4 regions of the Staphylococcus sp. Ze2 genome follow, and region 3 is predicted to be linked to each of the others. Evidence: riboswitches for the same ligand, from Rfam matches in the RefSeq annotation. Region 3 holds a riboswitch; each other region holds the start of a gene.
What was found. A riboswitch is a leader RNA that binds a small molecule or an ion and turns the genes downstream of it on or off. The one in region 3 is predicted to bind thiamine pyrophosphate.
Positions count from the first base shown of each region.

Region 1: another riboswitch for thiamine pyrophosphate. It lies ahead of thiC (phosphomethylpyrimidine synthase ThiC); the one in region 3 lies ahead of ACM591_RS02000 (thiamine phosphate synthase).
Region 2: another riboswitch for thiamine pyrophosphate. It lies ahead of ACM591_RS10275 (ECF transporter S component); the one in region 3 lies ahead of ACM591_RS02000 (thiamine phosphate synthase).
Region 4: another riboswitch for thiamine pyrophosphate. It lies ahead of ACM591_RS09545 (3-oxoacyl-ACP reductase); the one in region 3 lies ahead of ACM591_RS02000 (thiamine phosphate synthase).

Region 1 covers NZ_CP183486.1:176,987-180,204, reverse strand. Annotated here, with positions in the region: gene ACM591_RS00745 (iron-containing alcohol dehydrogenase) at 1-1,153, shown strand, start outside; TPP riboswitch at 1,464-1,564, shown strand; gene thiC (phosphomethylpyrimidine synthase ThiC) at 1,670-3,218, shown strand, end outside.
Region 2 covers NZ_CP183486.1:2,183,305-2,186,522, forward strand. Annotated here, with positions in the region: gene auxA (lipoteichoic acid stability factor AuxA) at 1-874, opposite strand, end outside; gene graF (glycopeptide resistance-associated protein GraF) at 1,117-1,251, shown strand; TPP riboswitch at 1,614-1,715, shown strand; gene ACM591_RS10275 (ECF transporter S component) at 1,796-2,371, shown strand; gene ACM591_RS10280 (ABC transporter ATP-binding protein) at 2,384-3,218, shown strand, end outside.
Region 3 covers NZ_CP183486.1:477,311-480,528, forward strand. Annotated here, with positions in the region: gene ACM591_RS01990 (AEC family transporter) at 1-112, shown strand, start outside; gene xylB (xylulokinase) at 214-1,701, shown strand; TPP riboswitch at 1,851-1,960, shown strand; gene ACM591_RS02000 (thiamine phosphate synthase) at 2,020-2,613, shown strand; gene ACM591_RS02005 (NAD(P)/FAD-dependent oxidoreductase) at 2,600-3,218, shown strand, end outside.
Region 4 covers NZ_CP183486.1:2,028,511-2,031,728, forward strand. Annotated here, with positions in the region: gene trmD (tRNA (guanosine(37)-N1)-methyltransferase TrmD) at 1-184, opposite strand, end outside; gene rimM (ribosome maturation factor RimM) at 184-690, opposite strand; gene rpsP (30S ribosomal protein S16) at 933-1,199, opposite strand; TPP riboswitch at 1,413-1,511, shown strand; gene ACM591_RS09545 (3-oxoacyl-ACP reductase) at 1,620-2,372, shown strand; gene ACM591_RS09550 (LLM class flavin-dependent oxidoreductase) at 2,393-3,218, shown strand, end outside.

The sequences.
Region 1 (3,218 bases), 300 kb from region 3:
GAATTACGAATATCATTGTGATACAAAAATAATAATGGGCCCTGGTAAATCAAAGAATTTACCAGAAATCATCTCGGAGTATATAAATATAGGTGAGACTGTAATGGTGGTAACGGATTCTGGTATTAAAGATGCAGGATTAGTTGACCCAATAGAAATGAATTTGAAAAATTCAGGTTATAAAGTGATATCTTATAATGAAATATCTCCCAATCCAAGAGATACAGAGTGTTTAAAAGGTGCATCACTTTATCAATCAACAAACGCATCAGCTGTAATTGCGGTAGGAGGCGGTAGTCCAATGGATACCGCCAAAGCTATTGCCTTACTGGGTCCAAATGGAGGTTCACCTGAAGAATATAATAATGGTGAGAGAAGCTATGCCAATATATCGCCTGTCATTTGTGTTCCAACAACTGCTGGGACAGGTTCTGAAGTAACACGGTCTTCAGTAATTACATTAGAAGAATCACATACGAAAATTACACTAAAAAGCCCTTTACTTAGACCGACAATTGCTGTTCTTGATCCCGAACTTACCTTAAGTGTGCCAAAATCTATAACCGCAGCAACTGGAGTAGATGCATTAGTTCATGCAATTGAAGGTTATACATGCACTGTGACAAACCCAATCTCACAAGCAATGGGAAAAAGTGCGATGTCTATTATCGTTGGCTATCTACCGAAAGTATATCAAGACGGAAAAAATCTAGATGCCCGGTATAAAATGCAAGAAGGCAGTCTCTTAGCAGGACTATGCTTTGGATCTGCTGATGTTGCAAGCGTCCATTGCTTATCAGAAGCATTAAGTAGCTTATACGACACCCCGCATGGCGTTGCGAATGCAATATTTTTACCCCATGTAGTAAAATTCAATGCTGTTGAAAATAAGACACTTCATGCTGAAATTAGCAAAATCATGCAGTTTGCAAAGCAGAATGATACTGATGAAATAGCAATTGAAAAGTTGATTAAAGGGTTATATACATTAACAAACGATTTAGGAATCCCATCGTTGAAAGATTTAGGATACGTTAAAACAGAACATTTTGAACAAATGGCCAATCTAGCTAAACAAAATAATTCAACATCAAGTAATGTCAGACCAATAACTGAAAAAGATTATTTAACTATTTTAAAAGAAGCCTATTAATAAAGAAGTTCCTTAATCGTTTTAAAATAAAATAATATCTAAATAATGAGGATTATTAGAATTGTAGAGAAAAAGAGAAATGCAAAAGTTATCCATACTATTTCATAGTATAGATAACTTTTTTCTTGCTACCATCATATTTTCTATAAATATAATATTAGATTTTTAAATTAAAATAACGAATGTTTAATTCGATAAACTTAGCAGGTGTATAGTTGTAAATGTTATTAATTTTTTACACGTTTATATAAAATTTCAAATTTATTTGTAATTGTTCTTTATTAGTGTTAAGTTGGAGCAAGAATTTAATAAGAATTGCTAGGGGTGCTTGTAAGCTGAAAGAGGCATTGGTCTCAACCCTTTGAACCTGATCTGGTTAGTACCAGCGTAGGGAAGCAGAAAAGTACAGTACATATGGGAAGTCTGTTTGTTGGGCTTTTATTTACTGTCGCTTCACTAAATATGTGATTTTCTACCAGGTCTCCTAGCAATAATAAATGCTAAGGAGTTTTTTATTTGGAACAAGAAAAAATTGAATTAAAAAAACAATTTCCATCAAGTAAAAGAATATGGATTAGTGGAGAAGATCCAGATATTCGAGTGCCATTTAGAGAAATACAACTTTCTCCAACCGTAACAGAGGAAGGAACAACTGATAATGATCCAGTGTTTGTCTATGATACTGCAGGCCCGTACCACGACGATAATTATAAGATTGACGTTCAAAGAGGTATACCGAAAATGCGAATACCATGGATAAAAGAAAGAAATGATACATTACAATATGAAGGTAGAAGCATAGTATCATTAGATAATGGATTTAAGTCAGATAATCATAAAAAATTTGTCGAAACACCGTTTAAATATCAGCCAAGGAAAGCAGAAACAGGTAAGAATGTCACTCAGATGTATTATGCGAGACAGGGTATTATCACGAAAGAAATGAAATTTGTAGCTATGAGAGAAGATACATCATCTGAGTATGTACGTTCTGAAATTGCGCGCGGACGAGCGATTATTCCTAATAATGTAAATCATCCTGAATCAGAGCCGATGATCATTGGTAAGAACTTTCAGGTGAAAGTAAATGCCAATATAGGAAACTCAGCAGTTAGCTCTTCTATAGAAGATGAGATAGAAAAATTAGTCTGGGGTATTCATTGGGGCGCTGATACTATCATGGATTTATCTACAGGTAAAAATATTCATGCTATGAGAGAATATCTTTTGAGAAATTCGCCTGTCCCAGTTGGCACAGTGCCTATCTATCAAGCACTTGAAAAAGTAGATGGTTCTGCTAAAGATTTGACTTGGGAAGTTTACCGAGACACATTGATTGAACAAGCAGAACAAGGTGTCGATTATTTTACCATACATGCTGGCGTGTTATTGCGATATGTACCTACAACAGTTGATAGATTAACAGGTATTGTCTCTAGGGGTGGATCAATCATGGCACAGTGGTGTTTAGCTCACCATGAAGAAAGCTTTTTATATACACATTTTGAAGAGATTTGTGAGATTATGAGTCGCTATGATATTGCAATTTCTCTTGGTGATGGATTAAGACCTGGCTCAATCTACGATGCAAATGATGAGAGTCAAATACTAGAATTAAAAACACTGGGCGAATTAACTGTAATAGCATGGGAGCACGATGTGCAAGTGATGATTGAAGGTCCAGGTCATGTACCGATGAACAAGATAAAGGAAAATCAAGACCTCGCTGATTTCCATTGCCAAGAAGCGCCATTCTATACATTGGGGCCATTGACAACTGATATTGCACCAGCCTATGACCATATTACGTCAGCGATTGGCGCCGCACAAATTGCTAGTCATGGCACGGCAATGCTTTGTTACGTTACCCCTAAGGAACATCTAGGGCTGCCTAATAAAGATGATGTAAGAGAGGGCGTTGTTACGTATAAGATTGCTGCACATGCAGCTGATTTGGCCAAAGGAATGAAAGGGGCACAACGCAGAGACGATGAAATTAGTAGAGCGCGATTTGAATTCAGATGGTATGATCAATTTAATCTATCGTTAGACCCAGACAAGGCAC
Region 2 (3,218 bases), 1.1 Mb from region 3:
CTTGAATATCAATTTTTTCTTTCCACTTCGTAATGAATTTATCTTTTTTATCTCTTGCTTTTTGAATATCTACACTTCTACGTGTCTTCCTAGTAAATTCTGTCGTTTTATCTTGTATGTTTTTCCACGTTTCTTTCGTTTGATTTGTTACTGTGCCTTTACTTGTTCTAGATAATTCCGGTTCTTCTTCACCAAGTTCTTGCTTAGTTAGTGGAAGGGATCTTCTTAAGAATAAAAAGTTCCAAATTGACATTTGACCTAGTAACCACATGATTATGAAAAATGTGTTCACACTTAAAATATCAATCGGTATAATTTCATCACTATCAATTCTTCCGTATAGCACAATTTGCGTGAGTAAATAACTAATACCATAACTGAAAATAATCCAAAGATAATGGTATTTTCTATGATCTGTATTTAACTCATCCTTATAAACGATGTAACCAATGTGAATTACAAATGGTATTACGAAAATAATAGCAAAGAAGCTATAAACTTGAGTCATTAATATTAACGTGATAATAAAGAACAATATACCAACAACTAAAAAGAATATTGAAATATCATAGTCGTATCTTGTTGTTCTAAATAGAGTGAAACCAAGCAAAATAACACCAATACCGAATAAAATGATTATAATGGCACTAATTACTGGGAAATTCCCAATATAATTGCTTATTACTCTAATTATTTCACCAAAGAATGCGTTTATAAAATCCCATACATTATGAATATGTAAGTCAATTTTACCCTTGTTATTTAATTTATCAATTAAAGGTAAATTAATTAAAATGATGAGACCTGTGAAAAGCGAAACGATGCCTATAATATAACTATACAATATCTCAGCGTGTTTCTTCAAAAAAGACATACCATTCACCTCAAAAGTTATTATATATTAACATTTAGTTCTTGTCTTTAAGAATTTAATAAATACGTCCATAGTATGATATAAATCGATGTATAGTCAACTTTCCACTTATATCATACATTTAAACAATAAATTGATTATAACTAAGACTAAAATTTAAATCACTAGTTTTGTTTGATTTTTTTATGTTGTGGTATGTATATATTATACAAGCCATATAGTTTAAAAGGAGTGTTTAATCTATGAGTAAAGAAGAATTAAACAAAAAAGCCGCAGAACAAGCAAAAGAAGCGGAAGATAAATTAAAAGATAAGAAAGAAAAAGCTGATGATAGTACAGAAGAAACTAAAAAGAATGTACAAGATTCATTAGACTAAATGTTTCAATAATATAAGTATCACGTGCTTTAAAATATAAATGTAAATTCGACAAGTGAGGGTAGAGCATAATTATGCTCTACCCTCACCTTCTTATGTGATTTTTCAATGTCATTTCATTAGTATAGATATGATATGCTTTAAAACAATATTTCTAGATGAAAACATTATATATTAAAATGCAATGCGATAAGATGTGTATTAATATAATAGCTCATCTTCGTCTTATATGAGCACCTTGATTAAATGATAGAATTATTAGCTCTAATGGCAGTAAAGTACATACATTATATATTAAATTTAATGGACAGTCTTGACATTATCCCACAAAAGTCATACATTATAGTTAAATTTAAAATTATCATTCGCACTAGGGGTGTTTTGTGACTGAGATGAGGTATACCCTCAAACCCTTTGAACCTGATCTAGATGAAACTAGCGTAGGAAAGTGTACTAATCACCTATTTTCAGGTATTTGTATGCCTATATTTTAACGCGCAACTTTCTAGAAGGTTGTGCGTTTTTTATATTAGGAGGCGTTTTAATGTCAAAAGGATTAAAGCTTTCAGAAATTCTAGTGACTGTATTAATTGCTGTTGTTTTTGCAGTTATTTACAACATATGGAATTTTGTGTATAAAGCGTTACAAGTTACAGGATTACATTTTGAAGAATTAACATATGGTGCTTGGTTCATGGCTGCTATCGTTGCATACCTAATTATTCCTAAAGCTGGTATTGCAATTTTAGCTGAATTTGCTGCTGGTGCCGGTGAAACTATTGTCATGGGCCGTTTTGATATAGCAACTATGGTCTATGCCTTATTACAAGGTGTAGCCTGTGAAATTGTATTTGCTATTTTCAAATATAAATCTCGTTCAGCAATGATTGCAATGCTCGCTGGACTCTTAGCTTCTATTTCAACATTACCTTTAGACTTTGCTTATGGTTATTTAGGTGAAATTGCAGGTTGGAATCTAACGTTATATATTGGCTTCAGACTTATAAGTGGTATCGTCGTTGCCGGCCTAATTTCCTACTATATTGTAAAAGCATTGGATCAAACGGGCGTAACCAAATTGTTTAGACCTGCTTCAGCAAGTGACTATGATAATTTATAAGGAGCAATCACGTTGATAGCTACAAAAAATTTACGATTAAAATATCCAAACGGTAAGAGAAAGATATTTGATAATTTATCACTTCAAATCAACGAAAACGAAAAAGTACTTTTACTAGGTCCATCAGGTTCTGGCAAAAGCACTTTGTTAAATGTATTAAGTGGCATTGTACCAAACCTTATTGATTTACCTATCAAATATGATGAATTGATTATCGATGATTCTAGTAGTGTTATATTCCAAGATCCAGATAGTCAATTTTGTATGCCTAAAGTTGACGAAGAATTAGCTTTTGTTTTAGAAAATCAACAAATTCCTCGCCACGAAATGGATGAACGTATAGATAACGCATTAAAAGCCGTCGATTTAAAAGTTGATAAAAACCAATACATTAATCAGCTAAGCGGTGGTATGAAGCAGAAACTAGCAATTGCCGAAACGATATTACAACAATCGAACACCTTATTTTTAGATGAACCTACCGCAATGTTAGATGTTGAATCTACTGCAGAATTATGGGGTAAAATCAAAGCCCTGTGGCAAGATCAAACAGTTATTATTGTCGAACACAAAGTGAATCATATATGGCAACATATGGATCGTGTCATCTTATTAAATTATGAGGGTGACATCATTGCCGATAACACGCCCGAGGAAATCTTGAATGAACATGAAGATTTGTTAACAGAATATGGTGTTTGGCACCCGAACGCATGGCAATATGCCCCACCAACTATGCATTTCAATAGTGGTAGCTCAAACTTAGACCTTGAATTTGATAATGTAACTATAAAACGTGGTAAGCGAAATCTTGTTAATATATCTCAATTAAATGTAGGTACTGGAG
Region 3 (3,218 bases):
CCAGGAATATGATAACTATCCTGAGCTTGCAGCAGAATTAGTCTTTTTATCAACATTACTGAGCGCAATAACCGTAGTCATCGTCATTTATATATCAAAAATATTATTCTAACTTCAGATTCATTGTAATATCATATTATTGGAATTTTGAAAGTTATTTCAATATGATACAGTTGTTGAATATTTAAAATCTAACAAAAGGAATCGATGATATTGAATGAAGCAGTGTTAGGGATAGATGTAGGAACAAGTTCAGTTAAAGTTATTTCCGTAAATAAAGAAGGAGAAGTTCTAGCTAAGGTTAGCGAAGAGCTTGATATTATACAACTTCAATCCGGATACAATGAGCAACAACCAGACGAATGGTTTGAAGCAACAAAATCATGTATTAGACAAATATTAAGTAACGATTCGTTGAATGATATCTTTATTCGTGGCTTATCATTATCTGGTCAAATGCATAGTTTAGTGGCATTAGATAGCGATAATAAGCCGATTCGAAATGCGATTTTATGGAATGATACTCGATCTACACGTCAATGTGCAACAATAGAACAGCACTTTGGTAATTATGTGTTATCAAATCCAGTGTTAGAAGGTTTTACACTAACGAAATTACTGTGGATAAAAGATAATGAACCTAACAATTGGAACAAAATAGCAACATTCTTATTACCAAAAGATTATGTGCAGTTTAGGCTAACTGGCAAAATAAATATGGAATATTCAGATGCTTCAAGCACACTATTACTAGATCCAAAACAAAAAAATTGGTCGAAGACAATTGGTTCAAAATTTGGTATCGGTGATATTTATCCAACACTCGTATCATCTGGAGATTTTATTGGATATTTAGAAAGTAGCTTAGCTAAATCATTAGGATTAAAAGAGTATGTAGCGGTTTTTGCGGGTGGTGGTGATAATGCATGTGGCGCACTTGGTGCGGGTGTTATCAAATCCAATGATACATTATGTAGTATTGGTACGTCTGGCACGTTATTAACTTGTGAAGCAGATGAAGGGAAGGCGTATCACCATAATTTACACTATTTCAATCATGTTGTAGAGAATAAATCATATGTAATGGGTGTGACGCTTGCTGCTGGAGATAGTTTGAATTGGTTAAAAAATCATGTGTTCCCTAATTTAACTTTCAATCAAATTTTAAGCTTAGCAAGTGAATCTACAATTGGCAGTGAAGGTTTGTTATTTGCACCATATCTCTCAGGTGAGCGTACACCACATGGCGATTCGCAAATTAGAGGTAGCTTTATTGGGTTAAGTACGTTACATACAAATGCAGATATAGCCAGATCAGTAATTGAAGGTATTACATACTCATTGTATGAAACATTGGTACATCTACGTGAAAAGGGGAAGGACATAACGCATATTACATCAATCGGTGGTGGTGCGAAAAATGATTTTTGGTTACAATTACAAGCTGATATTTTTAATACGAAAGTCAGTAAATTAAAATATGAAGAAGGGCCTTGCATGGGGGCTGCGATGCTAGCTATTATAGGATTGAATTGGTATAAAAGCGTAGAAAAGATAGTTGATCAATTTATTATCTATGATAGAACCTTTTATCCAAATAAAGCCCATCATGAACGCTATGTTAAATATTTTGAAGTATATCAAGAAGTCTATCGTCAGACCCGACCTATAACAGCACGTTTGTTAGAGTTGTCTTTATAAGTAAGACAATACATACTTATGCTAGCTGATATTAGGTACATGTGGTACGAATGTCAAAGTGAGACTTGAAATGTGAATCATTATAAGTTAGATTGTAAGTAATCGCTAAAACGTGTGAAATGAATATTTAATTTGAAAATTTAATAGATAGAAACCACTGGAAGTGCCTTTGATAAAGGCTGAGACCGAAGTAATAACTGAGGGATTCCTAGAACCTGATCCAGTTCGCACTGGCGTAGGAAAGTGGCGTTTTCTATGATAGAAGTAATCATATAACGTTATTTTTCCACCAGGAAAAATAACGTTTTTTTATTTGGAGTGATTATATTGTTTGTTGCTATTACACCATATCAAGATTTATCTGAATCACATATTAAGCATTACTGTGAAATCGAAGGAGTTATAGATTATTTATTAATTAGAACTCCAATGACTACTGAAGAAGTAATTCAGTGGGTTCATGAAATAATAAAAAATGGATTTTCTAAGGATAAGATTATTATTCATAGCGATATCAACGTAATCATACAATGTGACTTGTCGGCAATTCATTTTAGAGAAAATGACCCTCATATTGAGGAGGTACAAGCTAATTATCCCGATATACAAGTGAGTATGTCTACGCATCATAAAGATGGTGTTGCTAATGCTAAGTATTTAGGGATAGACTTTGTGTTGTTTGGACACGTATTTGAGACACCTTCTAAACCTCAGCAGACACCTAGAGCAAAGTCGGAGGTTGAAGGAGCGTTACAAATTGATATTCCGATTATTGCAATTGGAGGTATTAATCAACATACTATGCCCTCCTTACCTAGTGGATTTTCAGGAATAGCCGGTATTTCTATTTTTAATCAATATTCGAAACAAAAACTCATGAATATGAAGGAAGTGTGGGATGGACATGTATGATGTCATTATTATTGGATCAGGAGTCATGGGCATGTCAATCGCACGTGGGTTAAGTCAGTCTTTTGCGAATATAGCTGTGATAGATAGAGATGAAGCAGGTAAGCATGCATCTTATAAAGCGGGTGGAATGTTAGGCGCACAAAATGAATTCACCGAAAACAGTGCTCTGTTTAGTTTAGCAACAACTTCTCAAAAGATGTTTGAACCTCTGAGAGATAGTTTGTTGGAAGAGGTTGGCGTGGATATTGAGTATTTAAATAGTGGGTTAATAAAATTGGCTGCTAATCATTATGAGAATAAAAAGATTGAACAGCAATATCAATTTTTAAGACAACATTTTACATCTGTAGAACGTCTTAGCTCGACTGATGTTCAGCACATGTCCAAAGGAGCGATTACTTCAAAGCATACAAAGGGTCTTTATATGCCTGAAGATCATCAAATCAATGCAAATCACTACACCAAAGCGTTATTGAAATCACTATCACATCGACATATAGATAGGATATACCAAACAACTGTAACCCATGTTGAAGCTATAAAAGGCGGCTACCGTGTGGATACACAAAGTGAAACTTATTATACTGAAAAGTTAATTGTCACGG
Region 4 (3,218 bases), 1.2 Mb from region 3:
ATACCATCCCTTGTCCACCACCAAATGGGTAATCATCTACTTGGTTATGTTTATTTTCTGCAAAATGTCTAAAATCTACAGTATTGACTTGTAACACATCTTTTTCTTGAGCACGCTTCAGTATAGAATGATTTAACACGCCATTAAACATGTCTGGAAATAGAGTTAAATAATCAATCTTCATTAATCTAACAATCCTTCCATTGGGGAGATTTGAATACGTCTACCTTCGACATCAATTTCTTTAACTACGTCTGCAATATAAGGTATTAAATATTCTTTATCTCCTTTAACAACCCAAACATCATTGGCTCCTGTTTCAAAAATTTCTATAACACGACCAATTGGACTATCTTCTTCATCAAAGACCGTACAACCAATAATATCTGAATAATAATATTCATGTTCTCCTAATTCAATTTCCTCATGGTCACGTTCTTGAACTAACGTTTCTCCTTTTAGATGCTCAATATCGTTAATATTATTAATTCCTTCAAATGTTAACATATGCAGTCCTTTATGCATTCTGTACGAGGCAATCGTAAATGTTAATGATTCTTTGTCTTTACGCTCTATCTCAACGGTTTCCCCTGGCTGAAAACGTATATCAGTAAAATCCGAATTAGATTTCACCTTAATTTCTCCTTTAATCCCATGTGTATTTACAATCTTCCCTACTTCAACTTTCATATATGTTCCTCCATAATAATTTGGCTATTTCATTCATATTTGTTTATGTATATTCGCTATTTTATTAGCCTATTATAACACGTAAGTTCAATCACTGTGTCTCATTACATATAAAAAATAAAGCTTCTATAATATGACTTCATTTTTTATTTTTGTTCAACTATATTTGATATTTTTCAATAAAAAAAGAGCACCTCTGGAGGTACTCTTAGAAATATACACAATGTATATTAGGTTAAAAATTATTTTTGGTCATCAAATTTTTTCAAGATACCTTCTCTTGATAAAATGTTATGAACTGTATCAGTTGGTTTCGCACCATCTTTTAACCATTTAAGTGCTAATTCTTCGTCGATTTTAACTTCAGGTGCATTTACATTGTTAGGGTTGTAAGTACCGATTTGTTCGATATTACGACCGTCACGTGGTGCACGAGCATCAGCTGCTACGATACGATAGAATGGATTTCTTTTTGAACCTAAACGTGTTAAACGTAATTTAACTGCCATTTATATTCGCTCCTTTAATTTTCATAGTTTTTATTTTCTACAAGAAATAATAATAACAGTAATCCCCAACTTTGTAAAGAGTTTCTTCTTTACCAATTTCAATATTCTACAAATTTCTTTTCTCCAACTCAAAATGATATCGTATAAAATTTTAAATTATCCTAAACTTGACATTATTCACTAAAAAATATACATTGAAATTAAATTAAATAACGAATGCACTAGGGGTGTTTCTAACTGAGATGAGTCTGACTCAAACCCTTTGAACCTGATCTAGTTTGAACTAGCGGAGGAAAGTGTGAAGTCTAGCATATTTCAAAAACTTTTTGAATCACTACATATATGTTGATATTTCTAATACACAACTTTCTTTCTGAAGGGTTGTGTATTTTTTTTATGGAAAATTAAGGAGTGTATATAATGAACAAAAACGTAATAGTAACTGGCAGTAGTCGTGGATTAGGTGCAACCATAGTAAAAACACTAGCTCAGCATGGCCATAACGTTGTTATAAACTATCATAAAAGTGAAGCCGCTGCACAAAAACTTGTTGATGAAATAGGAACTCGACAAGCAATTGCTTTACAAGCAGATGTGACACAACGAAATGAAATTGACAGGTTAGTTGATGAAGCTACACAATATTTTGGCCAGATAGATGTTGTAATTAATAATGCACTAGTTGGATTTAAATTTGATCCTGTTCAACAAAAAGCATTTGCCGATTTGTCATGGGAAGATTATCAGCAACAAATTGATGGTACATTAAAATCAGCTTTCAATATATGTCAAAGCGTTATACCTCAATTCATCCAAAGACAAAAAGGTAACATCATCTCAATTGGTACTAATCTATTTCAAAATCCTGTCGTCCCTTATCATGAATATACAACAGCTAAAGCTGGATTGATCGGATTTTCACGTAATTTAGCTGCAGAATTAGGACAATATGGTATCACATCAAACATAGTATCTGGTGGTTTGTTAAAAACAACGGATGCAAGTGCAACTACAACAACTGAGGTCTTTGATTTAATTGCTCAAACAACACCACTCAAAAAAGTTACCGTACCACAAGATGTAGCTAATATGGTTGCATATCTCGTATCGGATCAATCTGATGGCATCACAGGGCAGAATTTTACAGTCGACGGCGGCTTAACAATGAATTAATAAGGAGGACTGAGTTATTTATGACACAAACAAAACATCTAAACATCGGTGTACTCATCTATGGATGTGGTCATCATCAAGCTGCATGGCGCATGCCTAATTCAAGCGTTGAACGTATTGGTGATATTACATATTATCAATCGTTAGCAATAATTGCAGAACAAGGGTTATTTGATGCTGTATTTTTCGCTGACAATCAATCGTTTCCTGCCACATCTAAAAGTGATATGCCAGCATTTTGGTTCGATCCTTTAGTTAATTTAACAGCATTATCGCAAGTTACTCAACACGTTGGACTAGTTGCTACAATATCTAGTACATTTTCTAACCCTTTTACAGCCGCTAGACAACTACTGAGCATCGATCACATTAGTCAAGGTCGCGCTGGTTGGAATTTGGTAACTTCGATGACAGATTTAGAAGCTGCAAACCATGGTATGGATCATTTACCTGAACATGAAGAACGCTACAAAAAAGCAGATGAATTCGCTCAAGTGATGAATCAATTACTTGAATCTTGGAGTGTTGATGACTTTTTACATAATAAAGAAGAAAATAGTTTAATTAATAATTCTGCAATCGCCCCTATCAATCACCAAGGTGCACATTTCAATGTTCAAGGACCACTAACAACACCAAGTAGCCCTCAAGGAAAACCAATTGCAATGCAAGCCGGTGCATCGGATCCTGGTATCGAATTGGCAACTAAATACGCAGACGCAGTCTATGCTGTCGCTTGGAATTTTGATCAAGCAAACAATTTTAAAAAGAAATTAAATCAAAAATTAAAACAACAGGGAAAGCCAGAAAATACTTTGAAAGTATTCCCTGGTTTAGTAACATATG